DNA from 2 places in the Paenibacillus rhizovicinus genome. Region 1 is predicted to be linked to the other one. Evidence: predicted binding sites of a transcription regulator. Region 1 holds the regulator's gene; the other holds the start of a gene.
What was found. The regulator LexA, encoded in region 1, represses DNA repair genes until DNA is damaged. The targets are predictions, from matches to a motif close to CGAACATATGTTCG.

Region 1 (7,806 bases):
GTATCGCTGACGAACGGACTGGCTTCGATACCGGTCTGGTGGGATTTCGATCACGTCAGCGATGAAATGTTTGCGCAGATGAAAGTTCTAGCCGCGTTCGCCGCAAAGATTGATTTCCATGAACCGCGGATCCCCGTGAATACCGAAGTGGATGCAGCTTCAAAGGGGCAAACATGGGTCATGCAAGGCAAGAAGCTGTCTTTCGGCTGGCTGCTTACCGAGAAAGGCGAAGCAGGCGGCAAGAATGTGAACCTGATGAATTGGGAAGATGGCTCATATACGGTCGTATGGTACGACCCTTGGACCGGTACGGCCATTGGCGAGAACGCCGTGAAAGCGAAGGACGGATCGCTTGTCATGAAAGCGCCTGCGTCGATACAGAAAGATATTGCGTTTACGATTACGCGGAAATAACGTTAGTCGCGAGGAGAGGGAACCGGATGGCATATGATTGGGGACACCGTTTTCGAGTTGAACCGAAATTGATCGATCCGCAAGCGGATGATTGCGCGAAGAGGCTTATGGCTTACTTGTGCGATACTTACGGCAAGCGCATGTTGACAGGACAGCAGATCGGCGTCAATTCGACTCCGGAGATGGAAGTGATTCTTCGCGAGACGGGTACTTATCCGGCTGTCGGAGGATTCGATTTCATGAACGATTCGCCGTCCCGCACGGAACGGGGAGCCGTCGGAACCGATACTGCGCTTGCCTTGAAATGGTGGGAGGCAGGAGGGATCGTCACCTTCTGCTGGCATTGGAATGCGCCGAAGGATCTGGTCGATCTGCCGCCGGACAATGGCTGGCACCGCGGGTTCTACACATCGGCGACGACCTTCGATCTCGCTAAAGCGATGGCCGATCCTTCGTCAGAGGATTATGCGCTGCTGCTGCGCGATATCGATGTTATCTCCGGGCTGCTCTCGCAGCTGCGAGATGCCGGCGTACCCGTGTTATGGAGACCGCTTCATGAAGCATCGGGCAGCTGGTTCTGGTGGGGTGCCAAAGGAGCCGAACCATGCATTCAATTATGGAAGCTGATGCACGACCGAATGACTCGGCTGCATGGACTGCATAACCTCATCTGGGTGTGGAATGGACAAGCCAAGGACTGGTACCCGGGCGATGAATTCGTGGACATTATTGGGGAAGATATTTATTCGCCCGAACAGAACTATCAATCGAATGTCGAACGTTTCCGGCAGGCATTAAGCTATACGGAAGCAGCCAAAATCATCGCATTATCCGAGAACGGGCCGCTTGCCGATCCGGATCGGATGATTGCCGACGGCGCGCTCTGGTCGTGGAATTGTACGTGGTATGGACAATTTCTGCACAAGCAGGAAGACGGTCAGATCGTCGTTTCCGATCAATATACCGAACGGGAAATGTTGAACAACGTGTATCGTCATCCTTTCACCGTTACGCGCGACGAACTTCCCGATCTTAGAACGTATCCACTGCCTGAATAATACAGGTGGATGATGCTGCATAGTTAAATGAGATCTGCTAGTTTATAAGATTGCGGCGGTTTGTGAACGTTTAAGACGTTGCTGCAGAAGGCATCCGATTGGATCGGATGCCTTTTTGCGTTGAAAGGGAACGGGTCGATAGATGCTTGAGCGGCGGGCATATTCTCACTCGTAAGACATCTGCCGCATATGATGCCACATTAGGCTTAATGAAGAGGGTGAGACGAGTATGGGCGGTAAAAGCAATGCGAGGAGCGGAACGATTCGTATTCCCGGTTACATTCTCTCCCGGGTCGCTTCCATGATGATCCCCTTGTACAGCAAGATCGCTCGGAATCAGAGCTTTGCCTTGAGATGGTCGAAAGCAGTGAGGCAGGGAGATCTGGATACGCTGATCGCCATGTTCAAATCGGTTGCGCCGATGGCGAAGTACGACAGCTTCTCTGTGAACGGCATCGGTTATTTCATTGACTTTGCGTTCCCCGAACCGATTCAGCAATATTCGAACGGTACGACGATACCGCCGGGCACGACGCAGTTCACGTTCTCGACGCCTATTAATCGGGCTATATCGAGAGCCGTTCTTCCGTTCTACCGTAAGCTCGCGCGTTCGACAGCATATGCATCCGCGCTGGCCGAAGCGATCAACGCCAATCATGTTTCTCGCGTTCGCTGCCTTATTCGACAACAGGTGACAACGAAGGCATTGAAAACCATAGAGGTCCGTTTCTCGGGGGTGGAGCTGAACTTTAAATATACGAGCAGCACGTTCGCTTATCGTAATTTATTGTTCCGGGAAATCGTAGGTTAACGGACAAGAAGCGAACTAGCGAGAACGAGAAAGGGCAGCTACCGCGCTTGGAAAAGCCGGTGACTGCCCTTATTGATGCCGCATTTAGTGGATATCGCGAAAGAGTCCAATAACTTTGCCGAGAATACTGACATTGCGCAGACGGATCGGTTCCATCGTGGAGTTCTCCGGCTGCAGACGAATATGATCCTTCTCTTTATAGAAGGTCTTGACTGTCGCTTCGTCGTCTTCCGTCATGGCTACGACGATATCGCCGTTGGAGGCGTTCTGCTGCTGGCGGACGATTACGTAGTCGCCGTCGTGAATGCCGGCTTCGATCATGCTCTCGCCGATTACGTTAAGGATGAATACGGTATCGTCGCCGACTTTGTCAGCCGGAAGCGGGAAGTATTCTTCGATATTCTCCGTTGCGGTAATCGGTACGCCGGCGGTAACTTTACCGACGACAGGCACTTTGGCAATCGCGAGCGGGAACGGAAGTTCGTTGTCTTCGCCGTCCAAAATCTCGATTGCGCGCGGCTTCGTCGGGTCGCGGCGAATCAGGCCCTTCTTCTCCAAACGGTCCAGGTGACCGTGAACGGTAGAACTGGAAGCCAGTCCGACCGCTTCGCCGATCTCGCGAACAGAAGGCGGATAGCCTTTATCCCGAACTTCCGCCTTGATGAATTCTAGTATCGCCTGCTGGCGGTTTGAAAGTTTCGACACCGGAATCACTCCAAAGGTTCATTTGTGTAAAATTATAGCACAGAACCGGAGTTCGTACAAACATAAGTTCGAGAAACACAAGTTCGTATTTTCGTGCGAACAAACGTTCTAAAAGTTGTTGACTGCAAACGGATGTTCGTGTTATTCTGAGTTCACGATAACAGAACAAACGTTTGGGGTGCTGATCATGATGCAAACAATATCTTCATACTCAACTGCTTATAAAGAAAATTCTACTAAAGGACGTCAAGTCCGCGGTTCACGGAAAGACCGTGCTGTCGAACGCATACTCGTCCGGTTAGCAGGTGCTTCATTATTCTTTGTGTTGTTGTTCGTCGGTCTGTCCTTATTAACGGGACATGCCGACGGAGAACGTCCTGCCGAACCGAGCGCGGAAGAACAAGTCATCGTCGTCAATTCCGGCGATACGTTATGGGGAATTGCAAGCACGGTTCGTAAAGACGGCGAGGATATCCGCCGCACCGTATTCGACTTGCAGAAGCGGAACAATTTAAGCTCCAGCGAGCTGGAAGCCGGACAGACGCTTATCGTTCCTGCCGGCAGTTAATTGGCTTGGCATGCAATAGAGTCTTGAGACCGAACGGATGTCCGTTTCGGTCTCTTTCTATTTTGTCGGCAATCACTGCGCCGTTGCGCTTAGTAAGGGGGCTTTCGCCTTGACAATGGACGTTTAAAAATGTCAAAGTAAAGAATGTGATGTTGGCCAAAATGATGAGAGGAGCTATTCATAGAATGGAGAAAATCATCGCTCGAATTAACGAGCTTTCAAGAAAAAACAAGTCCGTCGGCTTAACGCCGGAGGAAGTGGCGGAGCGCGACGAGCTTCGTCGTATTTATCTGGACAATTTCAAGAGCAATTTCCGCAACCAGCTGGATACGATCAAGTGGGCGGAAGACGAAGAAGGCAATGACGGCGGCGGGGGTTCGATCAAGCATTAATCGATCAGCATGATCGTTTAACGGACGTGATATGCACCGGTACTTCGTACGATTGGACAGCAAGCGGTGCGCAACGTTACCTAATAATAGGAGGGGAACGCAAATGCAATATCGGCTATTGGGCCGGAGCGGGCTAGCGGTTTCGGAACTATGCTTGGGTACGATGACCTTCGGCAATACGACGAGCGAAGCGGATTCCATTACGATGATGCACGATTTTCTGGACCGGGGCGGTAATTTCCTCGATACGGCCAATGTGTACGTGCAAGGCCGTTCGGAAGAAATCGTGGGGAAAGCAATCAAGAATCGTCGTTCGGAAGTCGTGCTTGCCACGAAAGTCCGGATGATGACGGGAGAACGTCCGAACAGCGGCGGCCTTTCGCGCAAACATATCATGGATGCGGTCGAAGCGAGCCTGAAACGGCTGGATACCGATTATATCGATCTCTATCAGGTGCATGTTTGGGACCAGGCAACGCCGATTGACGAGACGCTTCGTGCGTTGGATGATCTGATCTCGGCAGGCAAGGTGCGCTATATCGGCTGCTCGAACTTCTTCGCCTGGCAGTTGATGAAGTCTCTGGCCGTCAGCGACCGCGACCGGTTTGCCAGGTTTATTTCCATTCAGCCGCAGTACAGTCTTGTCAGCAGAGAAATGGACCGTGAAATGCTGTCGCTCTGCCTGGAGGAGAACATCGGCATTATTCCTTGGGCTCCGCTCGGCGGCGGGTTCCTGACCGGACGCTACACCCATGAAGAGCCGACCAGCGGCCGTTTGACGTCGAAGCAAGGAGAAAGCTCCTGGGCGCTTCGTTCCTCGGACAAAAACTTTGCCATCCTTGAAGCTGTACAAGCCGCAGCGTCTGAACTGGACAAAACGCCGTCCCAAGTGGCGCTTGCCTGGCTGCTGCAGCGCAAAGGCATTACGTCGCCAATCTTCGGCGCAAGCACGCTGGCGCAATACGAGGACAACATTGGCGCAATCGGCTGGACGATGCCGGAATCGATCTGGAACAGGCTGGATGAAGCCAGCGCGCTTCCTAGCGAATACCCGAACCGTTTCATTACCAAATTCGCCCGGCCTCTATAAAGCTCCTATATGTAATAGATGTGAATTGAATCGTTTGTAGATCGTTGAGGGGGATCATTCGTGTCAAGATCGTGGCAGCGTAAAGTACAGAAAAACCAGACTCAAATTAACAAACAGCGTAAGAAACACGGGCAAGCCCCGCTGATGTCGGCGAAATCGGAAAAGGCATCGATGGACACCTTTAAAGGCCGCAGTTATCTCATGCCGGCGTTCTTATTGTTGTTCATTCTCTTCTATGTGATCGTTACGACGACATCCGACTCGTTCAAACCGGACGACACGATGTTCTGGGTTACGATCGGGTTGTACGTCGTGCTGGCAGGCACGTTTACGCTTCGCAGGCCATATCTGTCGGTTGGCCGGGATTTCGTTCGTTCCCGCCGTTTCGCCGGTGACCGCGACGTGAACATTAGCAACGTCAAAGGAATTACCGCACAGAAGGGCTACGTCATTATCGAGCAGCATAAAGGCGGTAATTGGGTGTTCTCGCGCGTCATGAACCGTTATCCGACCGAACAAATCGCAGTGCGGCTTAAAGCATTTGCCGAACAGCACGGAATTCCGTATACCGAAAAATAAAGAGAGTGGAGTGCACTGGAAACGATGGCTAAACAAGCAGTTTTATTCGATTTGGATGATACTTTATTGTGGGATGACCGCAGTGTTCAAGAAGCGTTCGACGCGACTTGCGAAGCAGCCGCCGCGGCAACGGGCGTAGAAGCGAAGGCGTTGGAGGATGCCGTCCGCCGCGAGGCGCGCGCCTTATACGAATCGTACGAAACGTTCCCATTCACGAAAATGATCGGCATCAACCCGTTCGAAGGGTTGTGGGCGAACTTCCTTGAAGGGGAACAAGAAGAATTCCGCAAGCTGCAGCAGCTCGCGCCAGGTTATCGGAAAGACGCTTGGACGCGCGGACTTCTCGCGCTCGGCGTCGACGATCCTGCGCTTGGCGCGCAGCTAGCGGAGCAATTCCCGGCAGAACGCCGCAAACGTCCGTACGTATACGAAGAAACGTTTGCCGTGCTGGATAAGCTGAAAGGAAGCTACAAGCTGCTGCTGTTGACGAATGGTTCTCCGGATCTGCAGCGCGAGAAGCTGGCAGGCGTGCCGGCGATCGTGCCATACTTCGACCATATCGTCATTTCCGGCGAGTTCGGCAAAGGAAAGCCGGCCGCGGAGATTTTCCATCATGCCCTCGAACGTCTCGGCATCGAACCGGAACACGGAATCATGGTCGGAGACAAGCTGACGACCGACATTCTCGGCGCGAACACGATCGGCATGACGTCGGTGTGGATCAACCGTCACGGCATGCAGCGCAACGATGAAATCATTCCTACCCATGAAATCAAGCATTTGGAAGAATTGCTGCCGCTGCTTGTTTAAGTTAGGCAGGCACGAAGCGCTGGCGGCTACTAGTATTAGCAGCCGACAATGGCACTTGAAGAAACCAAACAAAAAGGAGACCTATCCGAAGGCAGGTCTCCTTTTTGTTTGGTTTTTTGTTTAGGACCAAATAGCATAAGCGAGGAGTGACCGGAGGCTGGAATGAAGTCGGAGCAGCAGCTTATGCTTCCGACGTGGATTTTCTCCGAAAATCCTTAAGCGTTCGCCTTTGTAGTCTGATTTCAACCGATACTCACTTATATAATCAAAGAAATCAGAACTACAACAGCGAGTGGAGACTCGTTCCAGCCGCAGGTCACGACCTCCGCGCATGCTATTTCGCGAACGCCGGATCGTCAACGTTATGCGCGATCCATCCGTCTTTCTCGATAAACAGACGCACGGCGATGATTTCGCGATTGTCCATCAAGGTGAAGAAGTGGTTCTTGTTCTCCGGCACGGAGATGACGTCGCCGGCTTCCAGCTCTACATCGAAGTAACCCGTTTGCTCATCGCCCTTGATGATGAAGATGCCGCGTCCGGATATAATACCGCGGATTTCGTCTTCGGTGTGCGTATGGACTTGCTCGAATTTCTTGAGCAGTTCTTCGATGTTCGGCGTTGCGTCCGACAGCGAGATGACATCCCAGATTTGATAACCGCGGCGTGCGGCCAAATCGCGGATTTCCGCGTCGTAAGTCGCGAGGATCGTCGCTTTCTCTTCGTCGCTCAGCACGAATTTGTTATGAAGTTCGGCCGGGAGCTTAGCGGCATCCCAGTGCTCGTACAGCACTTCTTGCTTCTCTAGAAAAGCACGGACGTTTTCTTCGCCGCTGATGCGCTCGTTGGTGTCGCGTACGCGTATTTCTGCCAATTGAATCCCTACTTTCACCATGAAATCGTAATTCCGATCAGAATAATTATAAAACATTATGTTTGGTCTGTCGACAGACGCACAAAGCTTTCAGGCAGGGTGGAAATGCCTTTTCACAAGGGTCGAATTCTGGTAGAGTATAGGGAAATGATTTTAAGCTGCACGATGTGCCGGTCTTGAAGAAGATCGGATTTTTGAAACGGCAGCTTCGGAAGGGAAGTGCTTCAATGACGAGACCGACGATACAGGAAATGATGGCGAAGCGCATCCTCATCTTGGACGGCGCGATGGGTACGATGATCCAACAGCGCGACTTGGGTCCGGATGATTTTGGCGGCGAGGAGCTTGAGGGCTGCAACGAGATGCTCGTGCTGACCCGTCCTGACGTGATACAAGAGATCCACGAGGAATATTTGGCCGCAGGCGCGGATATTCTCGAGACCAATACATTCGGTGCGACAGGCGTCGTACTGGCGGAGTACGACATCCCTGAGAAAGCGCGCGA
Region 2 (7,806 bases), 1.3 Mb from region 1:
TAGCGCATGATTTCTTTCTCTGTCCGCTGCCTCGCTCCCAGATGGGCAAGCGCCAAAATATAGGCGCGATGATGGCTATCTTCCAGCACGATTTGCTTCAGCTCTTCACCGTCGATTTCTCTTCCCTTGAGAAGCCTAAACTTGATTAGCAGGTCTTCATGCACACTCGTAAATGGATCCTGGGCATCATTGACATAGATATAATAGCGTTGTTTTTTCTTCGGATCTTGTTCCACGCTCGTAATCGTTAAGATGCTGCTCACCTCTCTTGCGCATATGAGACAACCACAATCGAGGCCTTCGAAGCTCAGCGACCGCGATTAATGGCAGGTTGTATCGTCAAAAGGAAAGATGCTTCACTGTTAATACGTAAATGAAACTTTCCTGTTTGTAAAAAAGAAAAGCACCTGTCACAGGTGCTTCTCTGCTTATCCGATTCACTGCAATGATTGCTTATTCGAGATCCAGATCCAGCTCGTCCTCGGTTCCCTCGTCTTCACTGAATGCAGCGTCAGTCGCCGTTGCTGAGGCTACGTTGCTGGCATCGCGAATTTGCTTCTCAATGACGGAAGAGATATCCACACGATCCTTAAGGAATTGCTTCGCATTCTCGCGGCCTTGTCCCAGACGCTCGCCGTTAAAGGAGAACCAAGCTCCGCTCTTCTGAATGATATCATGCTCGACGCCGATATCGACAATGCTGCCTTCTTTCGAAATGCCTTCGCCGTACATAATGTCAACTTCCGCTTGTTTGAACGGAGGTGCGACTTTGTTCTTCACGACTTTAATCCGCGTACGGTTACCGACCACGTCATTGCCTTGTTTGATCGATTCAATACGGCGAACATCGAGACGAACCGACGAATAGAATTTCAGTGCGCGGCCGCCCGGCGTTGTTTCCGGGTTACCGAACATAACGCCGACTTTCTCGCGCAACTGGTTAATGAAAATCGCAATCGTATTCGATTTGCTGATTGCGCCAGAGAGCTTACGAAGAGCTTGCGACATCAGACGTGCTTGCAAGCCGACGTGGGAATCCCCCATGTCGCCTTCGATCTCAGCCTTTGGCACGAGTGCTGCGACGGAATCCACTACGACGATGTCCACAGCGCCGCTGCGTACGAGCGCCTCGGCGATTTCAAGCGCCTGCTCCCCTGTATCTGGCTGCGAAAGCAGCAGTTCGTCGATGTTAACGCCTAGTTTATTAGCATAAGAAGGATCGAGTGCGTGTTCCGCATCGATGAAGGCAGCTTGTCCGCCAGCGCGCTGAACTTCAGCGATCGCATGCAGCGCAACTGTCGTTTTACCGGATGATTCCGGTCCGTATACTTCGATAACGCGGCCGCGAGGAAAACCGCCGATTCCAAGCGCAATATCTAGTGCAAGCGAACCGCTGGACACGGTTTGAACCTGCATATGTGTCGATTCACCAAGTTTCATTATGGAGCCTTTACCAAATTGCTTCTCTATTTGACGCAGAGCCATTTCAAGCGCAGCTTTACGATCTGCCAACGAACTCACATCCCTCATTGTTTATATACTCATGATAACTTGTTTCAGTTGCTTTGACAAGACTTTTTACGAACATATATTCTTATTTATTTATCCATTGGCCAACGGAGAGACAAAAAAAGAACCGCAGCAAAGTAATCTTCGCCACGGTTCTTCCGTCTAAGTCGATTATAGTCGATCCTACTAACATTGACAAGCTATATTTCTAACAAAATCTCCTAGATTCCATCTTTACCGGACAACGCCTGCCATAAACGGTGAAGCAGCGACTTTGCGGCGCGAACGCGGATCATTTCCCGATTGCCGTTGAAATTGGCCGTGAATACCTTCGTCGGCTTCCCTCTCTCGGCTAATCCGAAATAGACGAGGCCCACAGGCTTGCCCTCGGATTCCGAAGGTCCAGCTACTCCGGTCAGCGATACGCCGAAGTCGCTTTCCGCCAGCTCGCGCACCCGCTCCGCCATCAGCGCGGCCGTCGATTCACTGATCGCTCCAGGCGCGCCCGTTCCCTCTAGCTGCGACATCGGAATACTCAGCAGGCGATGCTTCATGACGTTCGTATACGTCACGACGCCGCCTGTAAACTCGCCGCTGCTGCCGGGAATCTGGGTAATCAGCTGCGCGAACAAGCCGCCCGTAAGGCTCTCGGCGCTGGCTAGCGTCCTTCTGGACGCCCTCAGCTGCCGGACGACCGCTTCCTCTAGCGGGATGTCTTCGCGCGCGAAGATATATTGACCCACGCGCTCGTTGATTTGCTGCTCCGCGGCATCCAACCTGACGTTCGCTTCCAGCTCGCTGAGCGCTTTCGTAGACACCCTGATTGCCACTTCGCCTTCTTTGGCGTACGGCGCGATGGAAGGATCGGTCTGCGCCTCGATCAGATCGATCAACGCCTGCTCCAGGCTGGACTCGCCGATGCCGGCAAATTTAAGCAGCCGTGAGTACAACCGGCGATCCTCGTTCATGATGCCGCGCAGCCATGCTTTCGCCGGGCCATCGAACATCGGCTTCATCTCGCGCGGCGGGCCAGGCAGCAGCACATAATGCGTACCGTCGACCGTAAGCGCATTGCCGATCGCAAGCCCTGCTTCATTATCAAGCGGATCGCAGCCTTCGATCAAATTCGCCTGCCTCCGGTTGCTCTCTACCATATGTACGCCGCGCGACTTGAACATCGTTTCGATTTTGGCCATGCTCGGCTCGTGTTCCGTGATCGAACGCCCCAAGTACTCGGCCAAAGCATCTTTCGTCAAATCATCCATCGTTGGCCCCAAACCGCCGGTAAACAGAATCAAATCCGCGCGGGATCGCGCCAGTGCGATCGCCTCGCGAATCCGGCCCGCGTTGTCGCCGACAACGGTTTGAAAGTAAACATCGATCCCGAGTTCTGCCAGTCCCTGCGACAAATAGGTAGCATTCGTATTAACGGTTTGGCCCAGCAGCAATTCCGTGCCGACCGCAATGATTTCTGCACGCATCTCAACATCTCCGCTTCATATGTAAAGGATAGACGAACACGAATATGGAAGGTAAAACAGCTAGACTGAAAAGCAAGGCATCACTCTTTCCATAAAATGCGAAGGAGTGATGCCCAGGAAGCCTAACTATGCCGTAAGCGGGATAAGGTTTTTGTTTTTGACAAAATAATCGATTCCGGAGTACACCGTAATAAGGGCCGCCGCGTAAATCGAAATTTGGTCAAACGGAAAATCCAGAAACGCAAACGGGAAATTGTTCAACAGCAGCGCGATAATCATCGTGATTTGCACCGCAGTCTTCCACTTGCCCCATTTGCTGGCTGCAACAACCGTACCTTCCAGCAGCGCGATTTGACGCAATCCCGTAACCGCGAACTCGCGGCTGATGATGACAATCGCAATCCAAGCATGCAGTTTCTCCATTTCCACGAGGGAAATGAGAACGGCAGCAACAAGCAGTTTGTCTGCAAGCGGGTCAAGCAGTTTGCCGAGATTGGTCACGATTTTGTTCTTGCGTGCAATATAACCGTCGAGACCATCCGTGCTCGCTGCAACGATAAATACGAGTGCAGCCAAAATCTGATTCCACGTGATGGAGAAGTCTGAACCGTCGAAAGTGAGCGGTTTTAAATCGACGTTAATAAGCAGCAAGACCATAATAATCGGCACCAAAAAGATGCGTGCGAGCGTAATACGGTTGGCTAAATTCACTATAGCCCCTCCCCGGACATGTCAAATTCGTAAGCGTGCGTAATGCGCACCCTTTGAATTTCACCGATCGCAGCTTTGCAGTTGGAAATGAACACCTCGCCGTCGATTTCCGGAGCATCGTACGGCGAACGGCCGACATATACGTCGCTACGGCCATCATAGCGTTCAACCAACACATCGATTTCCTTGCCGATATGCTTGCCGCTTAATTCCTTGGACACTTCGCGCTGAATTTCCATCAACGTATTGGAGCGCCATTCCTTCACTTCATCCGGCACGGCGTCCGGCAGGCGAACAGCAGGCGTGTCTTCTTCTGGCGAATACGTGAAGACCCCAAGACGGTCAAATTTCATTTCGCGTACGAAATCGCATAAACGGTTGAAATCCTCGTCCGTTTCGCCGGGGAATCCGACGATAATGGACGTACGCAAAGCAACGTCAGGAATACTCGCACGAATGCGGGAAACAAGCTCTCGCGTGTCGCGTTGACGGCCTGGGCGACGCATGCGTTTCAAGATGGAATCTTCGCTGTGCTGCAATGGCATATCGATATAGTTGCAAACTTTCGAATTCGTCGCGATTGTCTCAATGAGCTCGTCCGTGAAGAAACCGGGATACGCGTAATGGAGGCGCACCCACGAGATGCCTTCCACTTCGCTTACGCGGTTAAGAAGCTCCGGCAGCATGAACTTGTCGTATAAGTCCGTACCGTAATTCGTAGAGTCTTGCGCGATTAAGCTGACTTCCCGAACGCCTTGATCGGCGAGCTGCTGAACTTCCGCCACGATCGACTCCATCGAGCGGCTGCGGAATTTACCCCGCATGATCGGAATGGAACAGAATGTGCATGCGTTATCGCAGCCTTCCGCAATCTTTACAAACGCCGTGTAGCGCGGCGTCGTAACTAAACGAGGCAGCTTCTGATCATAATCGAACGCCGGGTTGCCGACCTTCACAGGGCGTTTGCCGCGAAGCGCTTCGTCCACGATGTCCGTAATATGATGAAAATCGCCCGTTCCGACAATGCCGTCGATTTCCGGCATTTCTTCCATCAGCTGCTTCTTATAGCGCTGCGTCAAGCAGCCGGAAACGATAAGCGCCTTTAATCGACCGGTTTGCTTAAATTCCGCCATATCCAATATCGTGTTGACGGACTCTTCCTTCGCGGCGTCGATAAAACCGCAGGTATTGACAATAATTACGGTTGCGTCGTCTGCCTGATCCACCAAATGGTAGCCTCTGGCATCGATCAACCCCGACATAATTTCAGAATCGACGAGATTTTTCTCGCATCCCAATGTTACGACTTTCACTCTTTCAGTCATCGATGTATCCCCCAAACCCCTCCGAAAAGCTATCTTAACAAGTATAATACAAGGCCTATGCAGTGTCAAAACCGGAAGAAGTCCCATCCGACCGCGTTTCCGGCAGCGAATGGGACCCCGTCCTATGTACGTAAAAGCACTTTTGGCCTTATTTGAAATTGGTAAATTGCAAGTCGAGCTGCAAATCCGCGCCTCTCAGCAGCGCGATGACAGCTTGCAGATCGTCGAGGCTTTTGCCGGTTACCCGGATGGAGTCGCCTTGAATTTGACTTTTTACTTTAATTTTGGAGTCGCGGATCAGGATGTTGATTTTCTTGGAGCTATCCTGTTCGATGCCTTGTTTCAGCTTGACCTTCTGTCTGACCGTCCCCATGGAAGCCCCTTCGACTTTGCCGAATTCCATGTTCTTGATCGGCACGCCGCGCTTCATCATTTTGGATTGAAGAATATCGACGACGTTCTTCAGCTTGTATTCGTCATCCGAAACCACCACGAGATCCGTCTTCTCCAACGTGAAGCTCGTCTTCGTTCCTTTGAAATCGAAACGGGTCTCGATTTCGCGTTCCGCTTGCGTAATCGCGTTGCTCAGTTCTTGCATATCGACTTTCGAGACAATGTCAAATGAATGTTCAGCCATTGTGCTGCAACTCCTTTATGTATCTTTCTACTTTCCTATGCTTGTCAAGTATTATATCGTATCCCGCTCCGCAAGAAAAGGCATCCAGGACCGAATTGCTTCAGTCTGAATGCCTCGAACGAGCTGGAAGACTCATTGAGTGGTCGTTGCATCCGTCGTACCGTTAGTGTCCGTGGTTCCGCCAGTGTTACTAGTGCCTTCAACAGGCGTCAATTGAAACTTGTGCGAGCCGGTTTTATTGCCGTCATCAAGAGCGACGCCGTCAACGGTCACTTCAACCGCGTTGGCGTGGGGGAACGTAATAAAAATCGGGCCATCAGCGTCATATGTAGCCGATTTAGGACCTTTATCAAGATCCAGTGTCACACTAAGAACCATTTTTCCCGTACGGCTCTTCTGATAAATCCCCAACCACGTTCTGCCGGTAGCCGTCATCTCAATCGTATGGGCGCCACCGGGGGAGACCTTGTAATAATCCGTTGTTCCCGATGTCCGATCCAATGTAAGCGTCGTTGTCGGGGTTGGCGGAGGCGTCGGTTCCTGAACCGGCGTTTCGTCCACTGGCGGCTGATTTGTCGTCGTATCGGTGCTGCTTGCGTTCCCGTTCGAGGATGTATTCCCTTCCCCGTTCTTCACCGTATCCTTGTCAGGCGTCGTTGCCGGAGGCTTCGTCTGATCCGTCATTTTGGTTTGATCCGCTGAATCTACGTTATCCTTGTTCGGCTGCTTGATCGCGAATATATAGACAAGTACGATGATGAGCAGCAAGAACGACCACATGAGCGCCCGGAATCCCCACCTGCTCAAGCGATCGGACGATTGCGTCTGCGCGCGGCGGCGCGGCCGTTGAACGGGCTCAATCACTTGCTCGGGAACGTTAGACGGAATTTCTTTATTGTAAAGCCGCAGCACTTCCTCCGCGTCAAGTCCTACGGACTCTGCGTAATTTTTCACGAAGGCGCGCACATAGAAGGAACCGGGAAGCACGCTGTAATCGCCTTCCTCGATGGCTTCAAGATAACGCTTGCGGATTTTCGTCAAATCCTGGATATCATCCAAGGACAGATTACGTTGCTCCCTCGCTTTCTTGAGCAATGCGCCCAAATCCGACATGACCACACCTCCTCATCATTTTTGGCAGTTCATAGTTTCTTCGTTACAAAATTAAAATTTTAGAAATCATGGAATCCCATCGTAAACGATTCATAGGAGATTTCCTCGTCCGGGGTATTGCGCAGCTCGATAATATAATCGAAATCGCTGTATTCGAAGGCGGATTCCTTCACGAAAATATCCGGATGTTCGATTACTTTGGTAGAAGGCATCGCCATAATTTCCTGAAGCAGCGCATGATGTTTCTCGTTGGAACGGATGGTGCTTACGATCCCGTCGATAATATAAATATTGTTCGGGGTCATTTCTTCCTCGGACAGCTGGCTGCGGACCGTTTGCCTAAGCAGCGTCGAAGATACGAACGTCCATCTCTTATTGGAGCATACGCTTCCGGCAATAATCGATTCCGTCTTGCCTACGCGCGGCATTCCGCGCAGGCCGATGACCTGATTTCCTTCTCTCTTAAATACTTCGCCCAAGAAGTCAACCAGCATGCCAAGCTCGTCCCGCGTGAATCGGAACGTTTTGCGGTCGTCGGAATCACGTTCGATGTAGCGGCCATGGCGGACAGCCAAGATATCGACAAGCTTGGGCTCGCGGAGCTTCAGAACCGTAATATTATCCACCTTTTGAAGCATGCGGCCGAGTATTTCGATTTTCTCATCGTCGTTGGTCTGAAGCAGCATCCCGCGCGTGCGGTTCTCTACGCCGTTGATCGTAAGAATATTGACTTCGAGCATCCCTAACAACGAAGCGATGTCGCCGAGAAGACCGGGACGGTTTTTATGTATTTTGTACTCCATGTACCATTGTTTGAATTCCATAGGACACCTCAGCTGGCGGAATAAAAGAATGATGAAAAGGGTGTAAGAGCTTTAAAAAGATTATTCTACAATATTCGTCAATATCCTGCAACTTTAAAGCAAACATTATAGAAAAGCCTCCCCACGGGAGGCTTTTCCAGGAAGTTTACGATTTTTCCACAAGCTTGACCATCAGGCCAGCAATCGCTTTGCGTTCCGATTCATCG

Region 2: recA (recombinase RecA) is a predicted target of LexA. The motif match lies at 1,582-1,595, and genes of this name have one in related genera.

The regions. Positions count from the first base shown of each region.
Region 1 covers NZ_CP048286.1:6,587,028-6,594,833, forward strand. Annotated here, with positions in the region: gene GZH47_RS29390 (DUF5060 domain-containing protein) at 1-414, shown strand, start outside; gene GZH47_RS29395 (glycosyl hydrolase) at 441-1,472, shown strand; gene GZH47_RS29400 (hypothetical protein) at 1,702-2,283, shown strand; gene lexA (transcriptional repressor LexA) at 2,368-2,988, opposite strand; gene GZH47_RS29410 (LysM peptidoglycan-binding domain-containing protein) at 3,311-3,556, shown strand; gene GZH47_RS29415 (DUF896 domain-containing protein) at 3,742-3,948, shown strand; gene GZH47_RS29420 (aldo/keto reductase) at 4,052-5,038, shown strand; gene GZH47_RS29425 (hypothetical protein) at 5,099-5,617, shown strand; gene GZH47_RS29430 (HAD family hydrolase) at 5,642-6,427, shown strand; gene GZH47_RS29435 (1,2-dihydroxy-3-keto-5-methylthiopentene dioxygenase) at 6,762-7,301, opposite strand; gene metH (methionine synthase) at 7,529-7,806, shown strand, end outside.
Region 2 covers NZ_CP048286.1:793,445-801,250, forward strand. Annotated here, with positions in the region: gene GZH47_RS03545 (RecX family transcriptional regulator) at 1-263, opposite strand, end outside; gene recA (recombinase RecA) at 454-1,512, opposite strand; gene GZH47_RS03555 (competence/damage-inducible protein A) at 1,731-2,990, opposite strand; gene pgsA (CDP-diacylglycerol--glycerol-3-phosphate 3-phosphatidyltransferase) at 3,117-3,701, opposite strand; gene rimO (30S ribosomal protein S12 methylthiotransferase RimO) at 3,701-5,026, opposite strand; gene GZH47_RS03570 (YajQ family cyclic di-GMP-binding protein) at 5,175-5,663, opposite strand; gene GZH47_RS03575 (helix-turn-helix domain-containing protein) at 5,796-6,776, opposite strand; gene GZH47_RS03580 (DUF3388 domain-containing protein) at 6,836-7,600, opposite strand; gene GZH47_RS03585 (DUF3243 domain-containing protein) at 7,746-7,806, opposite strand, start outside.